Regions from separate parts of the Pseudovibrio sp. Ad5 genome, predicted to be linked through region 1. Evidence: riboswitches for the same ligand, from Rfam matches in the RefSeq annotation. Region 1 holds a riboswitch; each other region holds the start of a gene.
The links. A riboswitch is a leader RNA that binds a small molecule or an ion and turns the genes downstream of it on or off. The one in region 1 is predicted to bind cobalamin.

Region 1 (7,723 bases):
GGCGTTTCATTCAGATCAATTTCGTCGGCTTGGCGGAACTGCTTTGCAAATTTGAAGGCCGTAAACAGGAATAGACCTGACAAGAAGGCCCAAAGGATGGTCAGTAAAGCTCCAACTGCCTGAAGTATAAGGTTATCCAGACTGAACCCAGCCAGCGCATGGTCTGCTGGTAGTGCGGTTGTGAAGCCGAAAAGGCCAATCAGAGAGCCAATGCCAAGGCTGGTGTAGTAAATGATGACCTTGTGGGTCTTTGACCTTGCGTAGATAATGCGCGCGACTGCTATAGAAGCAGCTGAGGCCGTCAGAGCAATAAGAACGACGCCTGCAACCGTCAGATGCTGGGCGTTTCCGAGAACGGAGGACAAGCCGCCGATCATGCTCAGCAAAATGGTTGGGTACATGACCTTGCGCGGTGCGAAGAAGCCGAGGGCGACTCCCAATAGTACCGAGACACCGGTTGCGACAAGAACGTTGAAGATCGCGCTGCCCAACTCTCCTGAGTAAATGCTTGTGTTACCAACAGAAAAGCCAATGCCGCCAACGGCCATCAGCGCCGCGCCTGCTTTGATCTGCAGCACATTGTAGTTTTGTGTGTTGCGCAGAATGTACTCAGGTAACGCTGGTGAGTTTCTTAGTCCGGTCACTAACATGCCGGAAAAGGCTACGAAGGTTGCGAGCAATGTGACAACGGTACCGCCGCCAATCTGCTCGAAACCAACTGACAGCACGGTGTTTTGGCTAATCGGATGAAGCAATAACCCTTGGACACCCTTCAGGTAGGCAGGGTAGATGACCCCGCCGATTGAGAGTGCGAGAATGATCGTCGCACGCAGTGTCAGCTGATGGGATAGAGGCAGATAAGCCAGAACTGCGATCATCGCTGCCATTGCTGCGTGGATTGCAGCGGCGTGGATGTCCCCCTGTGGTCTGAATTCCACTTGAGACTGCCAGAGGATCAATTGTGCCGTTACATCAGGCAAGTTCAGCGTTGTGTCGATGAGCAGGCATGCTGCTGAACTGATGATGATGAGGAGAAGGGCACGGTTGAAAAAACGCGTCGCCCGCATACGCTCCTGAATAAACAGGCTGGAATAGACAATAAGTATTCCAAGAACACCAAGCGCGAACAATCCAACAGACAATATGGTCCATAGGTTCTGCTGCTGAGTGAGCAGTTCAGCTTGATTGAGCTGATTGTGCAGGCCACCTGTCGCAGGATCGAAAATCGACGCATACGATGACGCTGACATGAAGTGTATCGATAAACCAATTAAAACGAAAAGGAGCAATACAGGAAGTAAGAGGGCTCGAAAATGCATTTGGGTACCCCAGGAAATTCCTCGGCATAATTGTTTGAAATTATTGCGCATTTATTAAGAATTCTAGGGATGAACCGGGTTTAATTCTAAAAAGTATCGAAAAGTGCGGTGCATATGACGTTTATCTGACACGTCCAAAGCAAATTTATGAAAATTGTAAGTAAATGTTTCGTTGAGTGAAATTCTTTATATACGTGAATACTCGTATTTATCTTCAAGTTGAGAGGAAAGAGGGACGGGCTGTCAATTATGATTCTCTTCTCTTTTCACGAGAGCATTTAGTTCATTTTTTATGGGCAATTGATGTGCATTGTAGTTCACCATCTTGCTGAAACAACTTTCAGGTGGTCTTGAACGATGCAGTGGTCCAGCTTGTTTTTATACTCAGCGGTTTCGGTTTTGCAGCCAACTGGTGGTGAGCGAGATAACATCTTGCCGAGTTGGAGCTCAACCACAGCACGCCATGGTATCGTAGAAAGCATTGAGCGTATGGCTCGGGCTGGGAGCCCTGAATATGTGAAACTCGATGACCGTGTTGCTGTTTTGGTTGGCGATGGGGCTTTATGGAGTGACGCGCTGGCTGGCGCAGACAATGAAGTGACGCCACCTGAAGCTGGCGACAGTTTTGGAAGCTTTGCTGTTTATTCTGAGAGTGTACGTGCTCATCTGTCATTACACGGGCCGAAGGCTGTTGGCGCAACGTATAGAGAGTTCGCTTTTCAGCCTCTGAAAGAGCTGGTGGGCTTTTTAAAAGAGCATCACTTTCAGATTTGGGTTTTAAGCTTTGGAGATCATGAAGTAGACCGCACAATGGCGGAGTTGAATTATGGACTTCCGAGATTTCGGGTTATCGAGGTTACTCCCCACGTAGCGCCGATGTCTTCAACAGATCTTGCCCGAACTATCTGGGAGAGGATAGGAACAGCACCCCAGATTTTTCTTGGACGATCTCACAGTGATCTTGGCTTGCTGAAGCTTGCTGGAAAAGGTGAGGGGGTGCTTAAAATCCAGATTTCTGCCAGCCAAAATGCTTCCATTCAGACACCGGATTCAACTCCTGATGATTCTGGAGAGCAGCAGAACTCCTGGAGCTTTGTGATTTCTCCTGAGGAGCATTGGCTAAGGAAATATTCGTGGCAGGCACCTTCGGAGAGAACTTATAGCAAGAACTAATAGAAAATACTGAGACTTTCGTTGCAAGATGCACGAGATATATTTGATCTATTCTAGTTTTAATCGATTGAAAATCTGAGTGCTTTTGTAATGTTGAATAATATCCGATGTTTCTGAGGTAATTTTATTTATTTTGATGAAGATCAATGAAGAGGTGGGGCACTCTGATATTTCTAAATACAGCTTCGGCTGGCACTCGGATGGGGGAGTGTCAACTTTCTTAAAGGCGTGTACCAACGGGTACACGCCTCTTTTTTTGCCTGCAGCTCTGGCGGGTTACGAAGGCCGTTGCATCCCTCTGATTGTTGCTTATTCCAACTACCTCTTATTTCTAGTTGTGTCTTCTCTTGTAATTTAGGATATTCCCGCTGTTGGGTTCTGTAGAAGCCAAGCTTCTTGGATGAAAAGGGAATGCGGTAGGGATGACCAAAGATGGGCCCGAACCGCAGCTGCCCCCGCAACTGTTACGTGGTGCCTTCTTCATAAAAGCCACTGGAGATGATCTCTGGGAAGGCGGAGGACGCAAAAGCCATAAGCCAGGAAACCTGCCCGACACGACATAAACTCATGACCGCACGGAGGGTGCGAAGAGGAGCATATTAAATGCATATTGAACCGGGTTACGTTTCCGCCGCCAAGGTTATTGCTGCCAATGCAGGGGCCGTTGGCGTTATTGTCTGGGGCTGCAAAGAGCAGATCTCCGAATTCCTGAAAGAGCCATTCACACCACTGAAAACGCTATTGGCTGCGGTTTTCTTCTCCATTTTCATGCAGAGCTTCCATATGTCTGTTGGAGCATCAGAACTTCACTTCGTTGGTGCGATGGCGATGTATCTGACGCTCGGGTTTACCCCTGTTCTGCTTGGGTTTGCCATTGGCTTGCTGTTTCAGGCGCTCGCTTTTGATCCGCAGGACATGTACCACCTTGGCGTCAACAGCCTGTCTTTGATGTTGCCGCTGATTGCCGTTCACTACCTGAGTGGCCGTGAGCTGTTTTCCAAGGAACTGACCAAGCGTGTGAGCTTTGCGCAGATTCTGAAGTTGGATGCGATGTATTATGCTGGCGTGACCGGCATGGTTGGCTTCTGGTTGATGATTGGGGACGTTGCTACGCCGTTTACGGCATGGGCGCAGTTTGCTCTGTCTTATCTGGCAATTGTTGCGTGTGAGCCATTGGTCACCTTCATTGCTGTGAAGGGGCTCAAGGCCGTTGAAGACAATGCGATTGTTCGGAACCTGACAGTGGTTCCGCAGTTGAAGCTTGCGTAAGTTTTCACGAGTTTGTTTGTTATTGGGGCGGCAGTGTAAACCTGCTGCCCTTTTTCTTGCGTGGAAGTGACCAGGTGTTGTCGTGAAATTCTCCGTTTGAGGAGAAAAAGCGACGGATTTGATCATCGCTGAAGTGTTATGGATTGCCCCTTGGCGCTGCTTCCACTATGAGTGCTCTCCAGAGATTTCATTGTTTACACAGATCAGGAGATGCAGGCAGTCCATGGCGCGCCAGTTCATCTATCACATGCACGGGGTCTCCAAGGCCTACGGTGCAAAAAAAGTACTCGACAATATTCACCTGTCTTTCTACCCGGATGCGAAAATCGGTATCCTTGGTCCAAACGGTGCAGGTAAGTCTACTCTTTTGAAGATCATGGCTGGTCTTGATAAAGAGTACACCGGTGAGGCATGGGCTGCAGAAGGTGCCAAGGTTGGCTACCTGCCGCAGGAACCAAAGCTGAATGAGGACAAGACCGTCCTTGAAAACGTGATGGAAGGCGTTGCGCACAAGCAGGCACTTCTGGATCGTTATAACGAACTGATGATGAACTACTCAGATGAGACAGCCGATGAAGGTGCTCAGCTGCAGGACATCATTGATGCGCAAGATCTGTGGAATCTGGAAAGCCAGGTTGAGATGGCAATGGAAGCGCTTCGCTGCCCTCCATCCGACTCTCCTGTAAATAACCTTTCTGGTGGTGAGCGTCGCCGTATCGCGTTGTGTCAGCTGCTCTTGTCCGAGCCTGACCTGATGCTGCTTGACGAACCAACCAACCACCTTGACGCTGAGACCGTGCACTGGCTGGAACGCCATCTGCGTGAGTTTAAGGGTTCAGTGCTGATCATTACCCACGATCGCTACTTCCTTGACAACGTGACTGGCTGGATTCTGGAACTCGACCGCGGTCAGGGCATTCCTTATGAAGGCAACTACTCCACTTACCTTGGTCAGAAAACTAAGCGCATGGAGCAGGAAGGCCGTGAGAACATGGCTCGTTCCCGCGCTATCAAGCGTGAGCAGGAATGGATGGGCATGACGCCGAAGGGCCGTCAGACCAAGTCAAAAGCGCGTATCAATGCTTATGATGCGCTGTTGACTGCTCAAGAAGAGCGTATGCCTTCAATTGAGCAGATCCTGATCCCTGTTGGTGAGCGTCTGGGTAACAATGTTATCGACGTTCAAGGCGTTTCCAAAGGCTTTGGCGATCGTCTGTTGATTGATGATCTGACCTTCAAACTGCCACGTGGTGGTATTGTTGGTATCATCGGTCCAAACGGTGCTGGTAAGTCAACACTCTTCAAGATGTTGTCCGGTCAGGAAAAACCTGACAGCGGTGAAGTGGTAGTCAGTGACCGCGTGCACCTTGGTTATGTGGATCAGTCCCGTGATAAACTGGATGACAGCAAGACCGTTTGGGAAGAGATTTCCGAAGGTGCTGAAGTGATCTATCTTGATAAGAAAGAGATCAACTCACGCGCTTACTGCTCCTCCTTCAACTTCAAGGGTGCTGGACAGCAGGCGAAAGTTGGTGATCTTTCCGGTGGTCAGCGTAACCGCGTGCATCTTGCTAAGGTTTTGAAGTCAGGCGCAAACGTTCTTCTGCTCGATGAGCCGACCAACGATCTTGACACCGAAACACTTGCAGCTCTGGAAGATGCGCTTGAGAACTATGCTGGTTGTGCCGTGGTTATCTCGCACGATCGTATGTTCCTTGACCGTCTTGCAACGCACATGCTGGCCTTTGAAGGTGATAGCCACGTTGAGTGGTTTGAAGGTAACTTTGAAGACTACGAAAAAGACAAGGTTCGCCGCCTGGGTGCACACGCTGCAGACCCAAGCCGCATCAAGTACAAGCCACTTACTCGCTAAGTTTAGCTTGCTTGAAAGAATTAAGGCCCGCATTTTGCGGGCCTTTTTTTGTTGTTTTACTAGATGGTTAGCAGCTCGAAGACAGGTTCACGCCGCAAAGCTTCTGTCTGCGCAGCACCGCCTTCGCGGTCGCTTCGAATTTCGTTGCGATAGCTGGCAAAGTCCCAATGGTGTGGAGCAACGTCTGACGCTGGTCGTTCACCAGGTTGGATACCTGCATGAGAGAGTTTCTGCTCGATGGTTTCGACAAAGGATTTATCATTCTTCAAATCTTGCGCCGTGTACTGGGAATCTTCAGCACTTGGGCGCAGGTAAAGAGTAAATTGAGCACCGACTTGTACGCGTGAGCCTTCTGTCACGCGTGTCATGTCGGTTACTTTCCATTTATCGACCGGAGAGTCTTCCGAAAAGAGAAGTGTGTTAATGGCATCAAAGGCTTGTGGTACCTGACTAGGCTCGATGCTTAAATGGATTTTGTCACCCGCAAACTCACCTTTTGCGTTCGGATCAATGCGCTTGGTGTGGATGAAGCTGTCCTGGCTCTCAATATTGAGGGTCCGCCAACCATTGTTCTCTGACCCCCAGCCACTATTCTTTGCTGCTTCGAAGTTTGGTGGGTTTGCTGCCGGGCGGAATACTGGTGCAGGCAAGTCTTTCACTTGCTGCGCAACAGCGTCCTGCTTACCCGCCAAACCTCCTGGTTTGTTGGCTTGGTGGTTGGTAGCAGCCTGTTGCTGAGGTTGGTTGAGCTGCAATGGTGGGACTTGCAGTTTAAGAGACAGTCCGAACTTTGGCATGAGATCCTCTCCTCGCTTGAAAACTTGAAGGCCGCGTCATCAGACAGGGCTGTCTGGTCCCTGTATTGCTACAACCTTTGAGGGAGAAGATAGGGAATGTGCAGCGTGCATTACGTGCTGCTCGGCACTGATCACGAAATTGTTTTGGATCGGCGTTTGGGAAACCACTATTTGGTTTTAGGTGGGGTTTTGCTTCTGAGTGGCGGAGCAGGGCCTGCTCCGCCATTCGCTAATAGCTCAGGATCAGTTACCAAGCGCCTTTGCCATGGTTGCTGCCCATTCATCAGTGCCTGTATCTGAACCGTATTGAGTGGGATATTGCCACCCCATCACGCCGGCAAAGTCAGGTTCTTTTGCGAGTAGAGGTGTGATGAGGTTGTCCACGATCTCATCAGCGGGCAGGTAGCCGTTTACTGCGGCTGAGCCGACGACATTTTGCAGCGTGGTCGGTTTGCCGAGAATAAGCTTGGAGATTGGAACACCGGTTGATGCGATTCCGATAATGCTGGAAGGAAACGTACTTCCGCCAACTGGCTCAGTACCCGCGACTTTTCCTGTCTCCTCTTCAGCTGTTTCACCGACATACCACTGATTGTTGTAGTACTGGATGTTGTAAAGATCGACTGTGTCTCCAGCATTCTTGGCTACATCAACGTACACTTGTAAGTACCCGGCTCCGCCATAAAAGTATGGTGCTTGCGGTGCATGTGTTACGAAGTTCTGGTCTTCAGGAAGTTTTGATTTTAACGCCTTCGATAGATCAATCAGAAAAGTTGGGGCGTCATATCCAGTATAGCCTGTATCCTCCCAGTCGATATCAACACCATCAAGGCCGTGGTCGGTTACCATCTTAGTCAGCTGTTGGACTGTGTTGTCGAGGTTGTTTGCAAGAGCGGCCCAAGCTGCGGTTGTAAAGACTTCGCCGCCGATTGAAATTAAGACACGCTTGCCTGCTTTTTTCAGATTACTGATCAAATCCGGTGCGTCGAACATGGCTTGAAGTTCTGTGCTTGGGGAGAGATTTCCCGCTTCATCGCTCACAACAAAGCAAAGAATGACTGTTGTATAATCGCTTTGCGCCATCTCAGCGATGAGCTGTGTATTCGTGCTGAGAGCGTAGCCGACAATTTCTTTATTTGGCATCTGATTTCCTTTTTTCTCTTGTGCTCAATGAGCTCGCGTTTAGCTGACGAAAATCAGGAGAGGTCGTGATCTGATAAGTGTGTTTTAGTTAATGCTTTTAGAGTTATACGCTCGACGTGGGCCCCATGATGGGAGATGAACCATCATCT
Region 2 (7,723 bases), on a different contig from region 1:
CGGTACTGCCGGATCCAACAACCGGATGGGTTGATATGCGTTATCGCGTCAAAGGAAGCCGTGTTGGGCAGGGGATCATCGAGATTTGGGCCAACAACAGGTTCATCGCACGCGTTACTGGTTACATTGGTAATGATGAGTTTGCCGGTAAAACCCAATACTTCAAGTTCGGGCATTACCGGGATTATGATCGCGATGACTTACAGTCGACAGTGTATCTGGACCGCTTTCGCCGCGGCCCACACCGGTCTGATGTAGACTAGAACAAGCCTTCAATCTGGCTGTTTTCATCAAGCCCGATGGTCTCTGCTGCCGGGTGGCGCGGCAGGCCCGGCATCACCATAATATCGCCAGTCAGTGCAACAATAAATCCAGCCCCTGCGGAAAGTCGAACCGCACGCACATGGATGCTGTAGTCAGATGGTGCCCCAAGCAAAGCCGGATCGGTCGAGAAGGAATAAGGCGTCTTGGCCATGCAAACCGAGAGATGACCGTACCCCTGTTCCTCATAGGATTTGAGTTGATCTTTGACAGCCGGCTCGCAGGTGACTTTGGAGGCGCCGTAGACTTTTTTACAAATCCTGCGAATTTTCTTCCAAAGGGCCAGATCATCTTCATAAAGATGTTTGAAGTCTGACTGTGTCGTCTGGAGAATTTCGGAGACAGAAGTCGCCAGCTCTTCAGTGCCTGCTGAGCCATTGGCCCAATGTGTGCAGGGCACGGCCTTTACGCCAAGCTTCTCCATCCGTGACAGGATCACGTCAATTTCCTGATCTGTATCAGGGCCGTACCGATTGATAGCCACAATCACAGGAACGCCATAGCGTTGACAGTTTTTGACGTGTCGCTCCAGATTGCTCATGCCTTTTTCAAGCGCGGGGATGTTCTCCACTGTCAGATCATTCTTGGCAACACCGCCATGCATCTTGAGTGCACGAACAGTGGCTACAACAACAACGGCATTCGGTGTCAAACCAGCTTGACGGCATTTGATGTTGAAGAACTTTTCTGCTCCAAGGTCGGCACCAAAGCCTGCTTCTGTCACCACATAATCAGAAAGGCGCAGTGCTGTTTTCGTCGCAATCACCGAGTTACAGCCATGCGCGATGTTGGCAAACGGGCCGCCATGAATAAAGGCAGGATTGTTCTCAAGCGTTTGAACCAGATTGGGGCGAAAGGCATCTTTAAGCAGCGCAGTCATCGCACCATCAGCTTTGATATCCCGGCAGTAAACGGGTGTCTTGTCTTTACGATACCCAATCAACAGGCGACCCAAACGGTTCTGAAGATCCTGTAGATTTTCAGCAAGGCAAAGCACGGCCATCACTTCAGAAGCCACGGTAATGTCAAAGCCAGATTCACTCGGGAACCCATTGCTTACACCGCCAAGACCAGTGGTAACGGAGCGCAATGATCGGTCATTGATATCGACTACCCGGCGCCAGACAATCCGGCGCTGGTCAATATTCTCTGCATTGCCCCAATAGATGTGGTTGTCGATCATTGCAGAAAGCAGGTTATGCGCAGCGGTGATTGCATGCAGATCACCTGTAAAATGGAGATTGATATCCTCCATAGGCACCACCTGCGCGTAACCGCCACCTGCAGCTCCACCCTTCATGCCAAAGCACGGGCCAAGAGAAGGTTCGCGCAGACAGATGGTTGTTTTTAACCCAATGCGGTTGAGAGCATCACCAAGTCCTACGGTTGTCGTGGTTTTGCCTTCCCCAGCCGGAGTTGGAGAGACTGCTGTGACAAGTATGAGTTTTCCATATGGATTACTGCTCAGCTCAGGCATCTCATCCAGATTAACCTTGGCTTTAAACCGGCCATAAGGTTCAAGAGCGTCCTCCGGGATCTTCAGATTTTGAGCGATGCGCGCAATGGGTTTCATGTCTGCTGCGCGGGCAATTTCAATATCTTTCATGGAAAATCTCCAGATTAGAACGTGTAATCAAATGAGCCGGAGAGAGCGTCAAAAACGCAAATCAGGCAGGAACAGCAATGTAATCTCTACGTAGAATCTCTACCGAATGCACCTGCAAAGTTCAAGATTGAGGTAGGGCACTTGAAACTAACTTAGTTAACGGTGCTCATCTGTGTTTTTGCTGAGATGTGAAATATTATTGCCTGAATAGCTGTTGGTCTGTTCTAAAATTCACCAGACTGCGCTTGCGCGGCAAATCCAAGAGCAGTAGAGCTGGTTGGCTTTTATAAACAAACTGCGTCGTGCCGTAGTTTCGTCGGTTAGGTCACCCCATGTTTTTATTTGAAGTTGCCGCGCTCGGTGCCGCTGCCACCTGGGCTATTGGTGGTCTCATTTCAGCAAAACCTGCAGCACACCTTGGAGCCATTGGCTTCAACTGTGTGCGTATGTGGTTTGTTGTGGTGTTTCTGGGTATCTATGTCATTGCAACAGGCACATGGAATACGGTTGATTCAAGCCACGCTTCTCTCATCTTTCTCTCTGGCTTTGTCGGCATCTTCATGGGGGACACATTGCTGTTCCTCACGCTCAACCGTATGGGACCGCGCCGCACAGCCATCCTGTTTTCCATGAACGCACCCATCTCAGCGCTTCTCGGTTGGTTGTTTCTGTCAGAGGAACTGTCATTTCAGGCGCTTGTTGGTATCTTATTCGTTTTAGTGGGCGTTATTCTCTCCATTGCGTTTGGAAAGCGCAAAGACCAGCTCCATAAATGGGAGGCGATTAGAGGTCCTGTTGCCATTGGTATCCTCTTTGGCACGTTGGCCGCACTTTCCCAATCAGTAGGGTCAATCATCATTCGCCCCGTTATGGAAAGTGGAGCAGATCCTGTTGCGATTTCTCTTATGCGCTGCACCATTGCAGCCTTTGGTTTGCTGGTGTTGTTTTACCTGCCGGGCCGTCCATTCAGATTGGCGAACCCAATCAACAAAGAGATCGTCGCACTGGCCTCCTTGTCCGGCATGCTGGGCATGGGGATCGGTATGACGCTGATCCTCTATGCACTCAGCGGTGGCGAAGTTGGCATTGTTTCTACCTTGTCAGCAACCACACCAGCCATGATGCTACCTGTTTTATGGTGGCAAACCAAAGAGTTCCCTGCCATTGGAGCATGGATCGGCGCACTCCTCGTCATTCTCGGCTGTGCTTTGATTTTCATGAGCTAAGCAAACGAGAAGGTAGCGATGCCGCCTAAGCATCCCTAGCAGGTGCGGCCTTAAGTGGTCGCACCGCAAGATATGGAGATGTGCTCTCTCCAGCAAATTCTGTGAGTTTAGCTGGCAATTGGTCGAATTTTATCAAGTTCCTCGCTCAGCCAGTTGACGGAAGCCCCTGAAATCTGATCAATAGCCGGGCATTTGGTATTTTTGTCGATCAGATAAAAATGAAAAGGGAACACGGTCCATTTGGAAAAGCCGTGGCTGCCCCCGCAACTGTAAGCGTAGAGTTGTTGCTCACACATGCCACTGATGCAGCTGTTTAAAGCGGTGTTGGGAAGGCGGAGCAACAATAAGGACGCGCAAGCCAGGAGACCTGCCAGATGCAGTCACTCACCCACGGTACGGGGCGTGCTAAGGGGCGGTATTCCGTTCAGGTGACATTCACAGTGCGTCTGAGTGGTGATGAATCTGACTTTGTTTCAACGGGTTAGAACCAAGTTTCTTCAAAGGCGCACAATGCAATCAACAGCATGGCATCCGACATGGATGCTGTGAATGATGGACCAAACTCGTGCGTAACACATCTTGGATCGCAGCTACCCTCAAGTCCGGCGTAGCCCTTTCAGCGCTCTTCAGCTCAACTCTTATCTCATCCGCAAACGAGACAGAGCTTGATGACATCATCGTCATCGCCAACAGAACGGAAACCGAAGCCGGCAAAGTCGGCTCCACAACACATGTCGTGACCGAAGAAGACCTAAAGAACGACGGCGCTATGTTTGTCTCTGAATACCTGACAAAGTTGCCGGGTATCTCGTTCTCGCAAAACGGCGGAGCGGGTAAAACAAGTGCTTTGCGCATTCGTGGAATGAGTGGTTATTACACGAAGATTTTGCTGGATGGTGTCGATATTGCTGACCCGTCTGGTACGCAAGTTGAAGCTCGCCTTGAGCATGTCCTACTTAATGATGTTGAGCGTATTGAAATCTTAAAAGGCTCGCACAGTGCATTATATGGTGGCCAAGCGGTGGGGGGTGTTATCAATATCATCACCAAACGCGCTGCGCCGGGCACCGTGAAGCATAATGCGGCCATCGAGGGCGGCAGCTACGGAACCGTCAACGCGTCCTATGGATTTCAAGCGGCGACTGAAACAGCAGATATCGCAGTAAATGTGCAGCGCTACCATACTGATGGGTTTAGCGCGCAAACTCCAAAAAGTGACACAGCAGATGAGGACGGTTATGAGAACCTGACCTTTTCTGCAAAAGGTTCAGTCGATGTCACAGAGGCTCTGAACCTATATTTTGTTGCACGCGGTACGGATGGTCACAGCGAGTTTGATGGGGGATCTGATCCAGATGGGCGTGATGAGCAGGATTTTCATCAGTACATGGGAAAATTTGGTGCAGATGTTGCTTGGTTTGATGATCGAGTAACAACTGATGCTTCGTTTCAGGTCATTCATACAAAGCGCCAATACTTTGGCGGGTTCTCCAAAAAGTACTCAGGTGATCGTTACAAGTTTGACGTTCTCAATACCTTTGAAGCGACAGACGAAATTACTTTGAATTTTGGTGGCGATTGGATGCATGAAGACTATACTGAGTATGGTAGTAGCCGTATCTTTGGTGGCTTTGTTGAAGCAATGGTTGAGCCATCAGATGACCTAAGCCTCTCGGTGTCTTCTCGCTTGGATTACCATTCTCATTTCGGTGCTTATTGGTCTGGTCGTGGAACCATTTCCTATCAGTTGCTTGAAGATACGCGTATCCATTCAAGCCTCGGGAATGGTTTTCGAGCGCCATCATCTTATGAGTTGTATGACGTAAAATATGGGAACCCAAATTTTGAACCTGAAACTGCCATGAGTTTTGACCTGGGTATCGATCAGAATCTGTTGGGTGATAAACTTAGACTTTCAGGAACCTATTTTCAGATCATGACTGAAGATTTGATTAGATATGACCGTACAACCAATAAATACGTACAGATCAACGGCATGTCCCGCAGCCAAGGTGCGGAGCTGTCTGCTAACTGGGATGTTCTCGACAATCTGAGCTTCAATGCTGCCTACACTTACACATGGGCTGTTGGACCAGACAAAAAACGTCTGCGCCGTGTACCGCTGCATGATGTGAATGTCGGGGCAACTTACAAGCCCGTTGATGTGCTGACCCTCAACCTCAATACCAGTTACGTCTCCGGTATCGAAGATGACGGTGAGCTCGACGACTTCGTTCTGGTCAATGCCAAAGCTGCTTATCAGTACACTGAGAATCTGACGTTCCACGTCCGCGGTGAAAACTTGCTGGATCAGGATTATGAGCGGATCAAAGACTATCAGACACCGGGTCTTTCCGTTTACGCTGGTCTTACTGCCAGTTTCTGATTAAGTATGCCGCTCGGTGAAAGCTGAGCGGCATCTTGCAGGGGAAGGCTCTGCTCGGGCTGCCTTCCAATGTCTGTACGCCTTTCAAAAGGTCGAAATGCGAAATAAGATCAAAAAGATCATGCAAATGGCGTTTCTGATGGCTCTGGCAATCAGTCCTGCTGTTGTACGAGCGGACCAGAGCGAGGCGGAGGCACCCCGGCGAGTTGTCTCCATGAACCTGTGCACCGACCAGTTTTCCATGCTACTTGCGGGCAAAGAACAACTTGTATCAGTCTCCAAATTAGCATCTGACCCAACGCTCTCCGTCATGAGTAAAGAGGCAAAGGCCTATCCGGTCAACTTCGGCGGGGCGGAAGAAATCTATCTGATGAACCCTGATCTGGTGATCGCAGGGACATACACAAACCAAACCACAGTCCAGATGCTGCGCGGTCTCGGAATAACGGTGGTTCAAGTGCCGCCCGTTCGCACGATCTCAGACATCGCCAAAGAGCTACGACGTCTCGGTAAGGTATTGGGACGTGAACAACAAGCTGAAGCGCTTGCACAGCAGTTCACCTCCGAAATCCAACAGTTAATCGACGTCCAGCCAGATGAACAGGCACGGGCAGGGGTCTACTACGCCAATGGGTACACGGCGGGAGATGGTAGCCTCGTCAATGAGTTGATCACAACGGCAGGCCTGCAGAATATTGCCAATAATCTGGGCTTGAAGGGCACAAGTAAACTGCCTCTGGAGCTGCTGATCCTCGAAGACCCACAGTTGCTTGTTGAGGGCACTCAGTTCTCAGATAAACCAGCACTGGCTTTTGAACTCCTCGCTCACCCGGCATTGAAGCGAACACTCGGCAACAGTGGCCGCGTCATGGTTGAAGACAAATACACCATTTGTGGTCTGCCGTTTGTGACGCAAGCTATTGGTAAACTGGCCAACCAAGCCACCAAATTAGGAGCGCAAGCCGAATGACAAAGCATCCGGATGCTCCGTTGATTATGACACTATGCCTGATCGCTGCTGTCTTGTTTGTAACCTCGCTCATGATCGGCGCTGCTGATTTAACATTCATGCAGCTGATTAAAGCAGCATTCGCCGCAGAAAAAACACCCGTTTCCATCGTCTTTTGGGAAATCCGCGTGCCGCGCGCCCTTCTGGGCTTAATCACGGGTGCAACACTAGGCCTGTCCGGTGCTGTATTGCAGGGCCTCCTGCGCAATCCGTTGGCGGAACCTGGTTTGATCGGCGTCAGCTCCTCCGCAAGTCTGGGCGCAGTCATAGCTATTTACACAGGACTGACAATTACCATGCCCTTCGCACTGCCAGCGTTTGCATTGCTCGGCGCAGCGATTGCAGCAGTTTTGCTGCCCATGCTGGCAGGCGGGCGAGGGCAGACGCTGACACTGATCCTTGCAGGCGTTGCGATCTCAAGCATAGCGACTGCGCTCACGTCATTGGCACTCAACCTGTCGCCTAACCCGTTTGCAGCCATGGAAATCGTGTTCTGGATGCTGGGTTCATTAAACGACCGGTCCATGCAACACCTTTACATCATTGCGCCGTTCATCGTGATCGGCTGGAGCCTCTTGCTCATCACGGGCAAAGGCCTCAATGCGTTGTCTCTGGGTGAGGAAACTGCTCATACTATGGGTGTGTCTCTACCTCATCTGCGATTTTGTGCCATTGCGGGAACCGCGGCCAGTGTTGGTGCTGTGACAGCTGTGACTGGAACAATCGGTTTCATCGGTCTGATTGTACCTCATCTGCTACGCAAAATGGTGGGCGGAGAGCCGCAACGCCTTCTGCTGCCAAGTGCCATTGCAGGGGCATGCTTGCTTACGCTTGCAGACATCACAGTGAAACTGTTCGGCCCACAATCAAACCTCAAGCTCGGAGTGCTGACGGCAATTGTCGGTGCGCCGTTCTTCCTTTGGCTGATCATTAAACAACGCAGGGCTTTGATCTGATGCTGCTTCAACTCAAAGATCTTTCTGTCAACTACGGTCCCAAGAACATCCTGTCCTCAATCAATCTGGAGATTGGTAAAGGTGAGATCGTTGGCTTGATCGGCCCCAACGGCTCAGGCAAATCCACACTGATGAAAGCCATGGTCGGATTAATCCCGTCTTATGGAGAGATCAGCTACGACAACCAGCTCCTCAAAAGCATCTCGGCCAAGCAATTAT
Region 3 (7,723 bases), on a different contig from region 1:
GTCATGGCTGGCGAGGTTATCTGCATGGGCGTAGCTGGCGAGCCAGACGAGCCAGTGATCGGCTTTCTCCGGCAGGAGGATGCGGACGTCCACACCGCGCAAAGCTGCTGCGTAGAGGGCTGTGAGGACCTCGATGCCCGGTACAAAGTATGGGCTGACGATCCAGATGCGGTCCTTGGCTCTTGAAATGCTCTCCACGAACGTGATGGCGCAGTCTTCCTGAATGTCCGCCGGGCCTGTTGGCATGACCATGACGCTTTCCCCACCCGTTTGGGAGAAGGTGGAGGGCAGCTCCAGCTGTAATGTCTTGCCCGTTGCAAATTGCCAGTCTTCGCTGAAGGACAGTGTGGCTGCCAGTGCTGCAGGGCCGGTGACTTTGACGTGGGTGTCTCGCCAGTGGCCGAACTCCTTGGACAGCCCCAGATACTCCTCACCGATGTTGTGACCGCCGATCCAGCAGTGTTTGCTGTCTGTGACCACGACTTTGCGGTGATTGCGATAGTTGAGGCGCATGGGGCCGAGCATGCGCATAAGGCGGTGGCGTCTGTTGAAGGCGCTGACGCGGACACCAGCGTCCTGCAGGCGCGTGAGGTACTGTGTGGAAAGGGAGCGGGAGCCGATGTCGTCGTAAAGCAGACAAACGTGCAGGCCCGCTTTGGCGCGTTCTATCAAGGCATCTGCCAGTTCCAGTCCTGCGCTGTCTTCGCGGATGATGAAGAACTGGACAAGAACATGCCTTTCGGCGGTGCGGATGCCTTCAATGATGGAGGCAAACATGGCTGGACCATCGATGAGCAGGTCACACTGGTTGTTGGCGAGAAAAGGCACCGAGGCTACACGGGTGTGCACAGGCCACTGGGTGTTGGCTGCGCTGTCTACATACGGTGTGTGACGATTGAGGACGTCTGCTTCGATCTGGGAGATATCATCGCGGACCTCGATGTAATCATCCAGCCGCTTCCATGCGAAGACGAAGTAGAGCGGGACCGTTGGCATGGGGATGAAAAACAGAGAGAGCAGCCAGGCAATGCTGCCTTGCGAGGTGCGCGAGTACATGATCTCGCGAATGGCGCAAATGACTGCCAAAGCATAGAAAAGAACACTGAAAATTGCGATCAGGGGAAGAAGGCTAAATGAGGATTCCAAGCGCTACAACTCCTGTAATGCGAGGACCTACTTATAGCTGTGCCAAGAGGAATGGTCAAAACCTCTTGGCGTATTGTGCAGTTCTTTCCGTTAAGGTCAGGCAGCTTCAAATGGAATGGCGATTTCGGACTTGCGTTCCATCCATTCTGGCACTGGCAAACCTTTTTCGCGCAGGAAGGTCGGGTTGAACATCTTGCCCTGATAACGGGTGCCATAGTCGCACAATATGGTGACGATGGTGTGGCCGGGGCCGAGTTCTTTTGCCAAGCGGATGGCGCCAGCGACGTTGATGCCGGAAGAGCCGCCAAGGCAAAGGCCTTCGTGTTCCAGAAGTTCGAAGTTGATCAGCAGGCCTTCTTCATCAGAAATGCGGTAAGGGATGTCGATCGGTGCATCTTCCAGATTGGCGGTGATGCGGCCCTGACCGATGCCTTCCGAGATGGAGGAGCCTTCAGATTTCAGTTCGCCGTGGGCGTAATAGTTGTAAAGCGCTGCGCCGTGTGGGTCTGCAAGGCCGATCTTGATGTTCGGGTTCTTTTCCTTCAGGCCGATGCCGGTGCCGGCAAGCGTGCCGCCGGTGCCGACTGCACAGATAAAGCCGTCCACTTTGCCGTCGGTCTGCTGCCAAATCTCCTGAGCGGTGGTTTCAATGTGGCCCTGACGGTTGGCGGTGTTATCAAACTGGTTGGCCCAGATGGCGCCTTGCGGGTGGGCTCTGTTCAGCTCTTCAGCAACGCGCTGCGAGACTTTGATGTAATTGTTCGGGTTCTTATAGGGGACAGCCGGAACTTCGATCAGCTCGGCGCCTGCGATACGCAGCATGTCTTTCTTTTCCTGAGACTGGGTCTCCGGAATGACGATCACAGAGCGATAGCCCAGGGCTCTTAAAACCAGCGCGAGGCCGATGCCGGTGTTGCCAGCCGTGCCTTCCACGATGATGCCGCCGGGCTTGAGCGTGCCGCGTTTGACTGCGTCATTGATGATGAAGAGCGCGGCGCGGTCCTTGACGGACTGGCCCGGGTTCATGAACTCGGCTTTGCCGAGAATTTCACAGCCGGTTCGCTCGGAGGGGCCTTTGAGGCGAATAAGTGGAGTGTTGCCGATGGCTTCGATGGCAGAGGCGCGCGTATCCATAGTTTCTCTCAAATAATTCGTATGACCAAAAATCAGAATGCGGGTGTTTACCCCTTTTGAGACCACGCTACTGTGCTGACCTCACGAGAACAAGAAATGGGCTGCCAAAGGGTGCGTCAGACTAGGATATTATTCTCTTTGCAATTGCGCATGAGAACAAAATTGCTCACGGGGTGCGTGGCTTTCGAATGAGTGCGCTAAATGCGATTTGAGAGAGTATCGATTTGCGCGCAGTCCAGTCTTCGTCAGGATCTGCTTTCCAGCCAGGTGATGGCATCCTTGGTGGCTTTCCAGAGGATCTCGCCGTTCTCACCTGCGCGTAGCATGAAGGAGTTATGGACTTCCTTCGGGACGGGCTGCACTTCCAGCAGGTTCACCTGCGTATCCAGCGCCGGGGCAAAAGCTTCCTTGCGGGTGATGACAAAGCGCTCATCAGTTGGCACGCGGGACTGGTCTTTCTTCAGGCTGGCAGACTGCAGTGCTTTGTTGTGAGTGGCAGGTTGCATCACGGTGACGGCAATGGCTCTGCCATCTGGCAGCAGATGCGTCTCGTTTTGCTGGACCTCGGAATTGTAAATGACCTCGCCGTGGGTATCGATCAACTCGACCCACAGGGTCTTGCGGCCCTCAATTTCCACCTCACCAACCCAGATGGACAAATCACTCTCTAATGGATCGGCGTAGGGAGTTTTGGAGGGCGGAGCAACGGTGACGGCCAGATAATCCTCTGGCATGGCGTAGGTGTTGCCATTGTCGGATTTTTCGATGAGCTGAGGGCCTGATGTTGTGGCAGGCGCGGAGGCGGGGGGCGTTTCTGCGTGCGAAGGCGCAGCCAAAGCGAGTGGCGCAGCGATGCAGGCGGCAAGAAACCCTGATCTTGTGAGATGCAACTTGAAGGTTTGCGGCAGACCGCAGGATGGCAACAGACTACTCATTTATGGCTCCCTGACTTTTACGCAGCAACTTTCCCAGAGGGGGCGCCTTATTATGTGCACTTCACTAGTCATCACTTAGTAGTGATTATGATAATATGCACTAGATATATTAGAGGTATACGCATTTACTTAGAGTATCTATGCCATAATAATTGTATATAAATTATGTTTCGCGTATTTATACTTTCAGGTTATTTAAATGCTATTATGTAAAATTTTCATTGTGTTGATTTGCTATAGGATTTGGATAGAACTGTGATGTAGATCGCAGTTTGTGCATATGGCAAAAAAATCTAGTATTTTTCCGCATGAGCTAAGCTTTTGAAAGAACAGCGCTTCATTTCGGCCAATTTTTTATGGGTGCCAAGGGCCATTAGGCGGTATTTGAGCTCGTTGCTGATATGCACAGCTCTCCCAACTTATGAACTCCCTGAAAATTGAAGGAGCCAGAGCTGCGTCAGTGGGTGGCCATGTGCAGGATCAGGGTGAGTTTTAGCGCAAAATGGAACGCCTCCGCTTTTGTGCGGAAGAGAGTTCTACCCAAATGGACTTTATGTCTTCGGCCAGCGGCACTTGATAGTGCTGCACCTTCGCTTCGCGTGAACATGGTTTTCTACCCATCATTTTTCTTGTTTTCTGGATAGACGCGCACGCACGTGTTTTGTGAAGAGAAGAGCTGTTTTAAGAAGAAGGGGAGGATAAAGAGAGAAGTATGGCTCCCCGGGCCGGATTCGAACCAGCGACCAAGCGGTTAACAGCCGCTTGCTCTACCACTGAGCTACCGGGGATCATACTATGTTGCCATTGGCGGCGATCGATAAAAGAAGTGGCTCCCCGGGCCGGATTCGAACCAGCGACCAAGCGGTTAACAGCCGCTTGCTCTACCACTGAGCTACCGGGGATCACGATGATCTTGCCGTATGGCTGCAAACGAAAAAGGATGGCTCCCCGGGCCGGATTCGAACCAGCGACCAAGCGGTTAACAGCCGCTTGCTCTACCACTGAGCTACCGGGGATCATGACACCCTTGCGAGTTTGCCTCGCCGTTTGCGTGAGGAGGCTTTTACAGAGGCATGTTGTGTTTGCCAAGTCGTTTTTTGCGTATTTTTCGATTTGTGGACAGTTTCTCTATTTTTTTATTGAGATATCCAAGGGGGTTAGCCAGAAATCTCCAAAAACCGCGGATTTTGCGGGTTTGATTTTCCGGTGATGTTGGAATCCTCACAAAGACAATTGACAGGAGAGCTGATTGCGCCCCACACTTAAGGCCAGAACTCCAGTTTCTTTTTGTTCCGGCTCAGGCTTTGGAATGACAAGATTAAACGGGAATGCGGTTCCATATATTATGGAGACAAGCCGCAGCTGCCCCCGCAACTGTGAGCGGTGAGACCTTAGCGAAAATCCCACTGGCCTTTTAAGGGCTGGGAAGGGGCTATGGTCGGTTGAGCCGCAAGCCAGGAGACCGGCTGGAGATATGATTTGACATAGGACTGCTGTCGGGTGGACGGCGAGAGGTGCTCATGACGCATATTTTCCTGTCTCCGTGCGAGACAGTTGCTGTACTTTCATATTCTTTGACTGAAGCCCCGGCTTCTTTGCGCTTGCTGACCAGCTAACCCAGATGGCTGAACAGAGAGGCGACCTTGGTGTTCGCCATTGCCTGGTTACGGGTGGAGCTCGTTCCGGGAAAAGCGCATATGCGGAAAAGCTGGTTATAAGCAGCGGGCGACGCCCGACTTATATCGCGACAGGCCAGGCCTTTGACGGTGAAATGGAGGAGCGTATCGCGCATCATAAGATGCAGCGGGGCGACCTTTGGGACACTGTTGAGGAGCCGCTGGAGCTTGTGCGCGTGCTGGAAACGCATGCCAGCAGCGATCGTGCGATCCTCGTTGATTGTCTGACGCTTTGGCTTTCCAACCTTATGCACGGGTCGCGGGACTGGACCGTGGAGCTTGAGCGGCTTGAGGCGGTTCTTAGCTCTTTGCCGTGCCCTGTTGTGTTTGTTGGCAATGAAGTGGGCATGGGCATTGTGCCTGAAAACGCCATGGCCCGCGCCTTTCGAGATGAAGCTGGCCGCCTGAACCAGCGTATCGCCGACCTCTGCCATTTTGTGATGTTTGTGGCTGCTGGGCAGCCTTTGCAGCTGAAGCCTGCTGTTTTACCGGAGATTTCCCTATGACTGTTTCTTTTGCTGCACCTTCTAAAAAAATCCCTGCTGTCATTATCACTGGTTTTCTGGGGGCCGGAAAAACAACGCTGGTGCGTAACCTGCTGATGAAGGCACAGAACAAGCGCATAGCGCTGATCGTCAATGAGTTCGGCGAGATGGGTTTTGATGGCTCACTGGTGAATGGCTGTGCTGACCCGGACTGTTCTGCTGATGAAGTGGTGGAGCTGGCCAATGGCTGCATTTGCTGCACGGTAGCTGATGATTTTCTGCCGACCATGGAGATGCTTCTGGAGCGCGAGCAGGTGCCGGATGTGGTTGTGATTGAAACCTCTGGCCTTGCTCTGCCACAGCCGTTGGTGCGGGCGTTCAACTGGCCTTCTGTCAAGCCACGTGTGACCGTTGACAGTGTGGTGACCGTGGTAGATGCACCGGCTGTTGCTGCTGGCAAAGTGGCCTGCGATGAAGAGGCTGTTGCTGCACAGCGGGCAGCGGATGATGCGCTGGACCATGAAAGCCCGGTGGAAGAGCTTTTTGCGGATCAGCTGACCTGTGCTGACCTTGTTGTGCTTTCCAAAGCGGACCTTTTGAGCGAGGCAGAGCTGGCGGCTGTCAAGCAGACGATCCGTGGCCGGGTGCGTGATGGGGTTGAGATTGTGGCTGCCTCTCATGGCGAGCTGGCGCTGGATGTTCTGCTTGGGCGTGATGCCGGGGCCGAAGATGATATGGACTTGCGTCTTTCTCACCATGAAGCGCAGCATGCTCACGACCACGACCACGACCACGACCACGACCACGACCACCATCATCATCACGATCATTCTCATGATGATTTTGAGAGTTTTGTACTGCCAACCCGCCGGTTTGCTTCAATTGATGAGGTGAAGGCACAGGTGGAAGCGGCCATGAAGGTTTCTGGTGTGTTGCGCATTAAGGGCAGTGTGGTGGTTGAGGGCAAGGCCGCGCCGGTGCTGGTGCAGGCGGTTGGGCCGCGTGTGGAGGCCTGGTTTGCGGCTGGCAGTGAAAGCCACTCCAAACTTGTTGTGATCGGCCTTGCGGGGCTGGACAAGCACAGTGTGCAGGCTGCGCTGAGTGAATTTGAGTTGGTTCAGGCCTGATGCACGTACTTGTCGGGCAATCACGCCGATTGGATGATGGAGAAGAGGCCGTCGACCTTGAGCAGGCGCCTGCGGATGTTGTGTTTTTAAGTGCAGCAGACACAGAGCTTGCCGGGCTTGCGGCGGCGCATGCCCAGCATGAGGGCTACTCTCTTCGTCTTGCCAGTTTTCTGGCGCTATCACATCCGTACTCTGTTGATCTTTATGTTGAGCAGACCATTCAGGCCTCCAAGCTTGTTGTGGTGCGCCTTTTGGGCGGTGTTGAATACTGGCGTTACGGCGTTGAGCGGCTGGAAGCAGCTGCCCGCGCTGACGGGGTGAAGCTGGTTCTGTTGCCCGGTGATGACAAGTGGGATGAAGAGCTGGCGAAGCGTTCCACTGTGCCTTTGTCTGTTGCGCAGATGTTGTGGCGATACCTGATTGAGGGCGGGGCGGAGAACCTTTCTAACGCTTTGCTTTATGCCGCGCAGAATGCTGAGTTGCCTGTCGAAGCGCCATCGGAGCCAATGGCGTTGCCGCGGGCCGGGCTGGTGCTGCAAGGGCATTCGCTTCCTACTCTGGAGGATGTGCGAGCCAGTTGGAAAGATCCGAGCCGTCCCGTTGCTGCTGTTGTGTTTTATCGTGCGCTGTACCAGAGCGGTGCAATTGAGCCAGTGCAGGCATTATGCCATGCGCTTGAGGCACAGGGGATAAACCCGCTGGTGCTTTATGTGGCGAGCCTGAAAACTGCGGAATGCGCTGGTGTTGTTTCCAGCGTATTTGAGCAGTGTCCGCCAGACGTGGTTTTGAATGCCACAGCCTTTGCTTTGTCGAGTGCAGGTGCTGTTCATTCCGGCACGGTGTTGGACAATCCAGGTGCATGTGTTCTGCAGATCGTTCTGTCATCTTCCTCGGAAGAAGGGTGGGCGGAGAGTGATCAGGGCTTATCCCCGCGCGACCTTGCCATGCATGTGGTGCTTCCTGAAATTGATGGCCGTCTTTTGACGCGGGCGATCTCGTTTAAGGAAGAAGGTGGGCGTGATGTCAGGACCCAATGTTCGCTTGTTCGCTTTGTACCAAAACCGGACCGGATAGAGTTTGTGGCAGCGCTGGCAGCCAATTGGGCGCGGCTGAAACACAAAAACGCAAATCAACGCAAAGTCGGCATAGTGCTCGCAAACTATCCTAACAAGGATGGGCGTATAGCAAACGGGGTTGGGCTGGACACGCCTGCCTCTTGC

Region 2: it holds a riboswitch for cobalamin, as region 1 does, so the genes downstream of both, PsAD5_RS09220 (TonB-dependent receptor plug domain-containing protein) here and PsAD5_RS23815 (energy-coupling factor ABC transporter permease) in region 1, are expected to answer to the same signal.
Region 3: it holds a riboswitch for cobalamin, as region 1 does, so the genes downstream of both, cobU (bifunctional adenosylcobinamide kinase/adenosylcobinamide-phosphate guanylyltransferase) here and PsAD5_RS23815 (energy-coupling factor ABC transporter permease) in region 1, are expected to answer to the same signal.

The regions. Positions count from the first base shown of each region.
Region 1 is NZ_LMCH01000065.1:138,820-146,542, reverse strand. It holds gene PsAD5_RS23830 (EAL domain-containing protein) at 1-1,250, opposite strand, end outside; gene PsAD5_RS23825 (hypothetical protein) at 1,677-2,492, shown strand; cobalamin riboswitch at 2,849-3,059, shown strand; gene PsAD5_RS23815 (energy-coupling factor ABC transporter permease) at 3,096-3,761, shown strand; gene ettA (energy-dependent translational throttle protein EttA) at 3,985-5,634, shown strand; gene PsAD5_RS23805 (hypothetical protein) at 5,694-6,431, opposite strand; gene PsAD5_RS23800 (glycosyl hydrolase family 18 protein) at 6,675-7,574, opposite strand.
Region 2 is NZ_LMCH01000015.1:93,576-101,298, forward strand. It holds gene PsAD5_RS09205 (heparin lyase I family protein) at 1-263, shown strand, start outside; gene PsAD5_RS09210 (formate--tetrahydrofolate ligase) at 260-1,927, opposite strand; gene PsAD5_RS09215 (DMT family transporter) at 2,260-3,153, shown strand; cobalamin riboswitch at 3,330-3,542, shown strand; gene PsAD5_RS09220 (TonB-dependent receptor plug domain-containing protein) at 3,719-5,539, shown strand; gene PsAD5_RS09225 (ABC transporter substrate-binding protein) at 5,637-6,509, shown strand; gene PsAD5_RS09230 (FecCD family ABC transporter permease) at 6,506-7,504, shown strand; gene PsAD5_RS09235 (ABC transporter ATP-binding protein) at 7,504-7,723, shown strand, end outside.
Region 3 is NZ_LMCH01000025.1:90,097-97,819, forward strand. It holds gene cls (cardiolipin synthase) at 1-1,146, opposite strand, end outside; gene PsAD5_RS12690 (cysteine synthase A) at 1,243-2,280, opposite strand; gene PsAD5_RS12695 (hypothetical protein) at 2,526-3,215, opposite strand; tRNA gene PsAD5_RS12700 (tRNA-Asn) at 3,929-4,003, opposite strand; tRNA gene PsAD5_RS12705 (tRNA-Asn) at 4,043-4,117, opposite strand; tRNA gene PsAD5_RS12710 (tRNA-Asn) at 4,157-4,231, opposite strand; cobalamin riboswitch at 4,492-4,700, shown strand; gene cobU (bifunctional adenosylcobinamide kinase/adenosylcobinamide-phosphate guanylyltransferase) at 4,837-5,397, shown strand; gene cobW (cobalamin biosynthesis protein CobW) at 5,394-6,503, shown strand; gene cobN (cobaltochelatase subunit CobN) at 6,503-7,723, shown strand, end outside.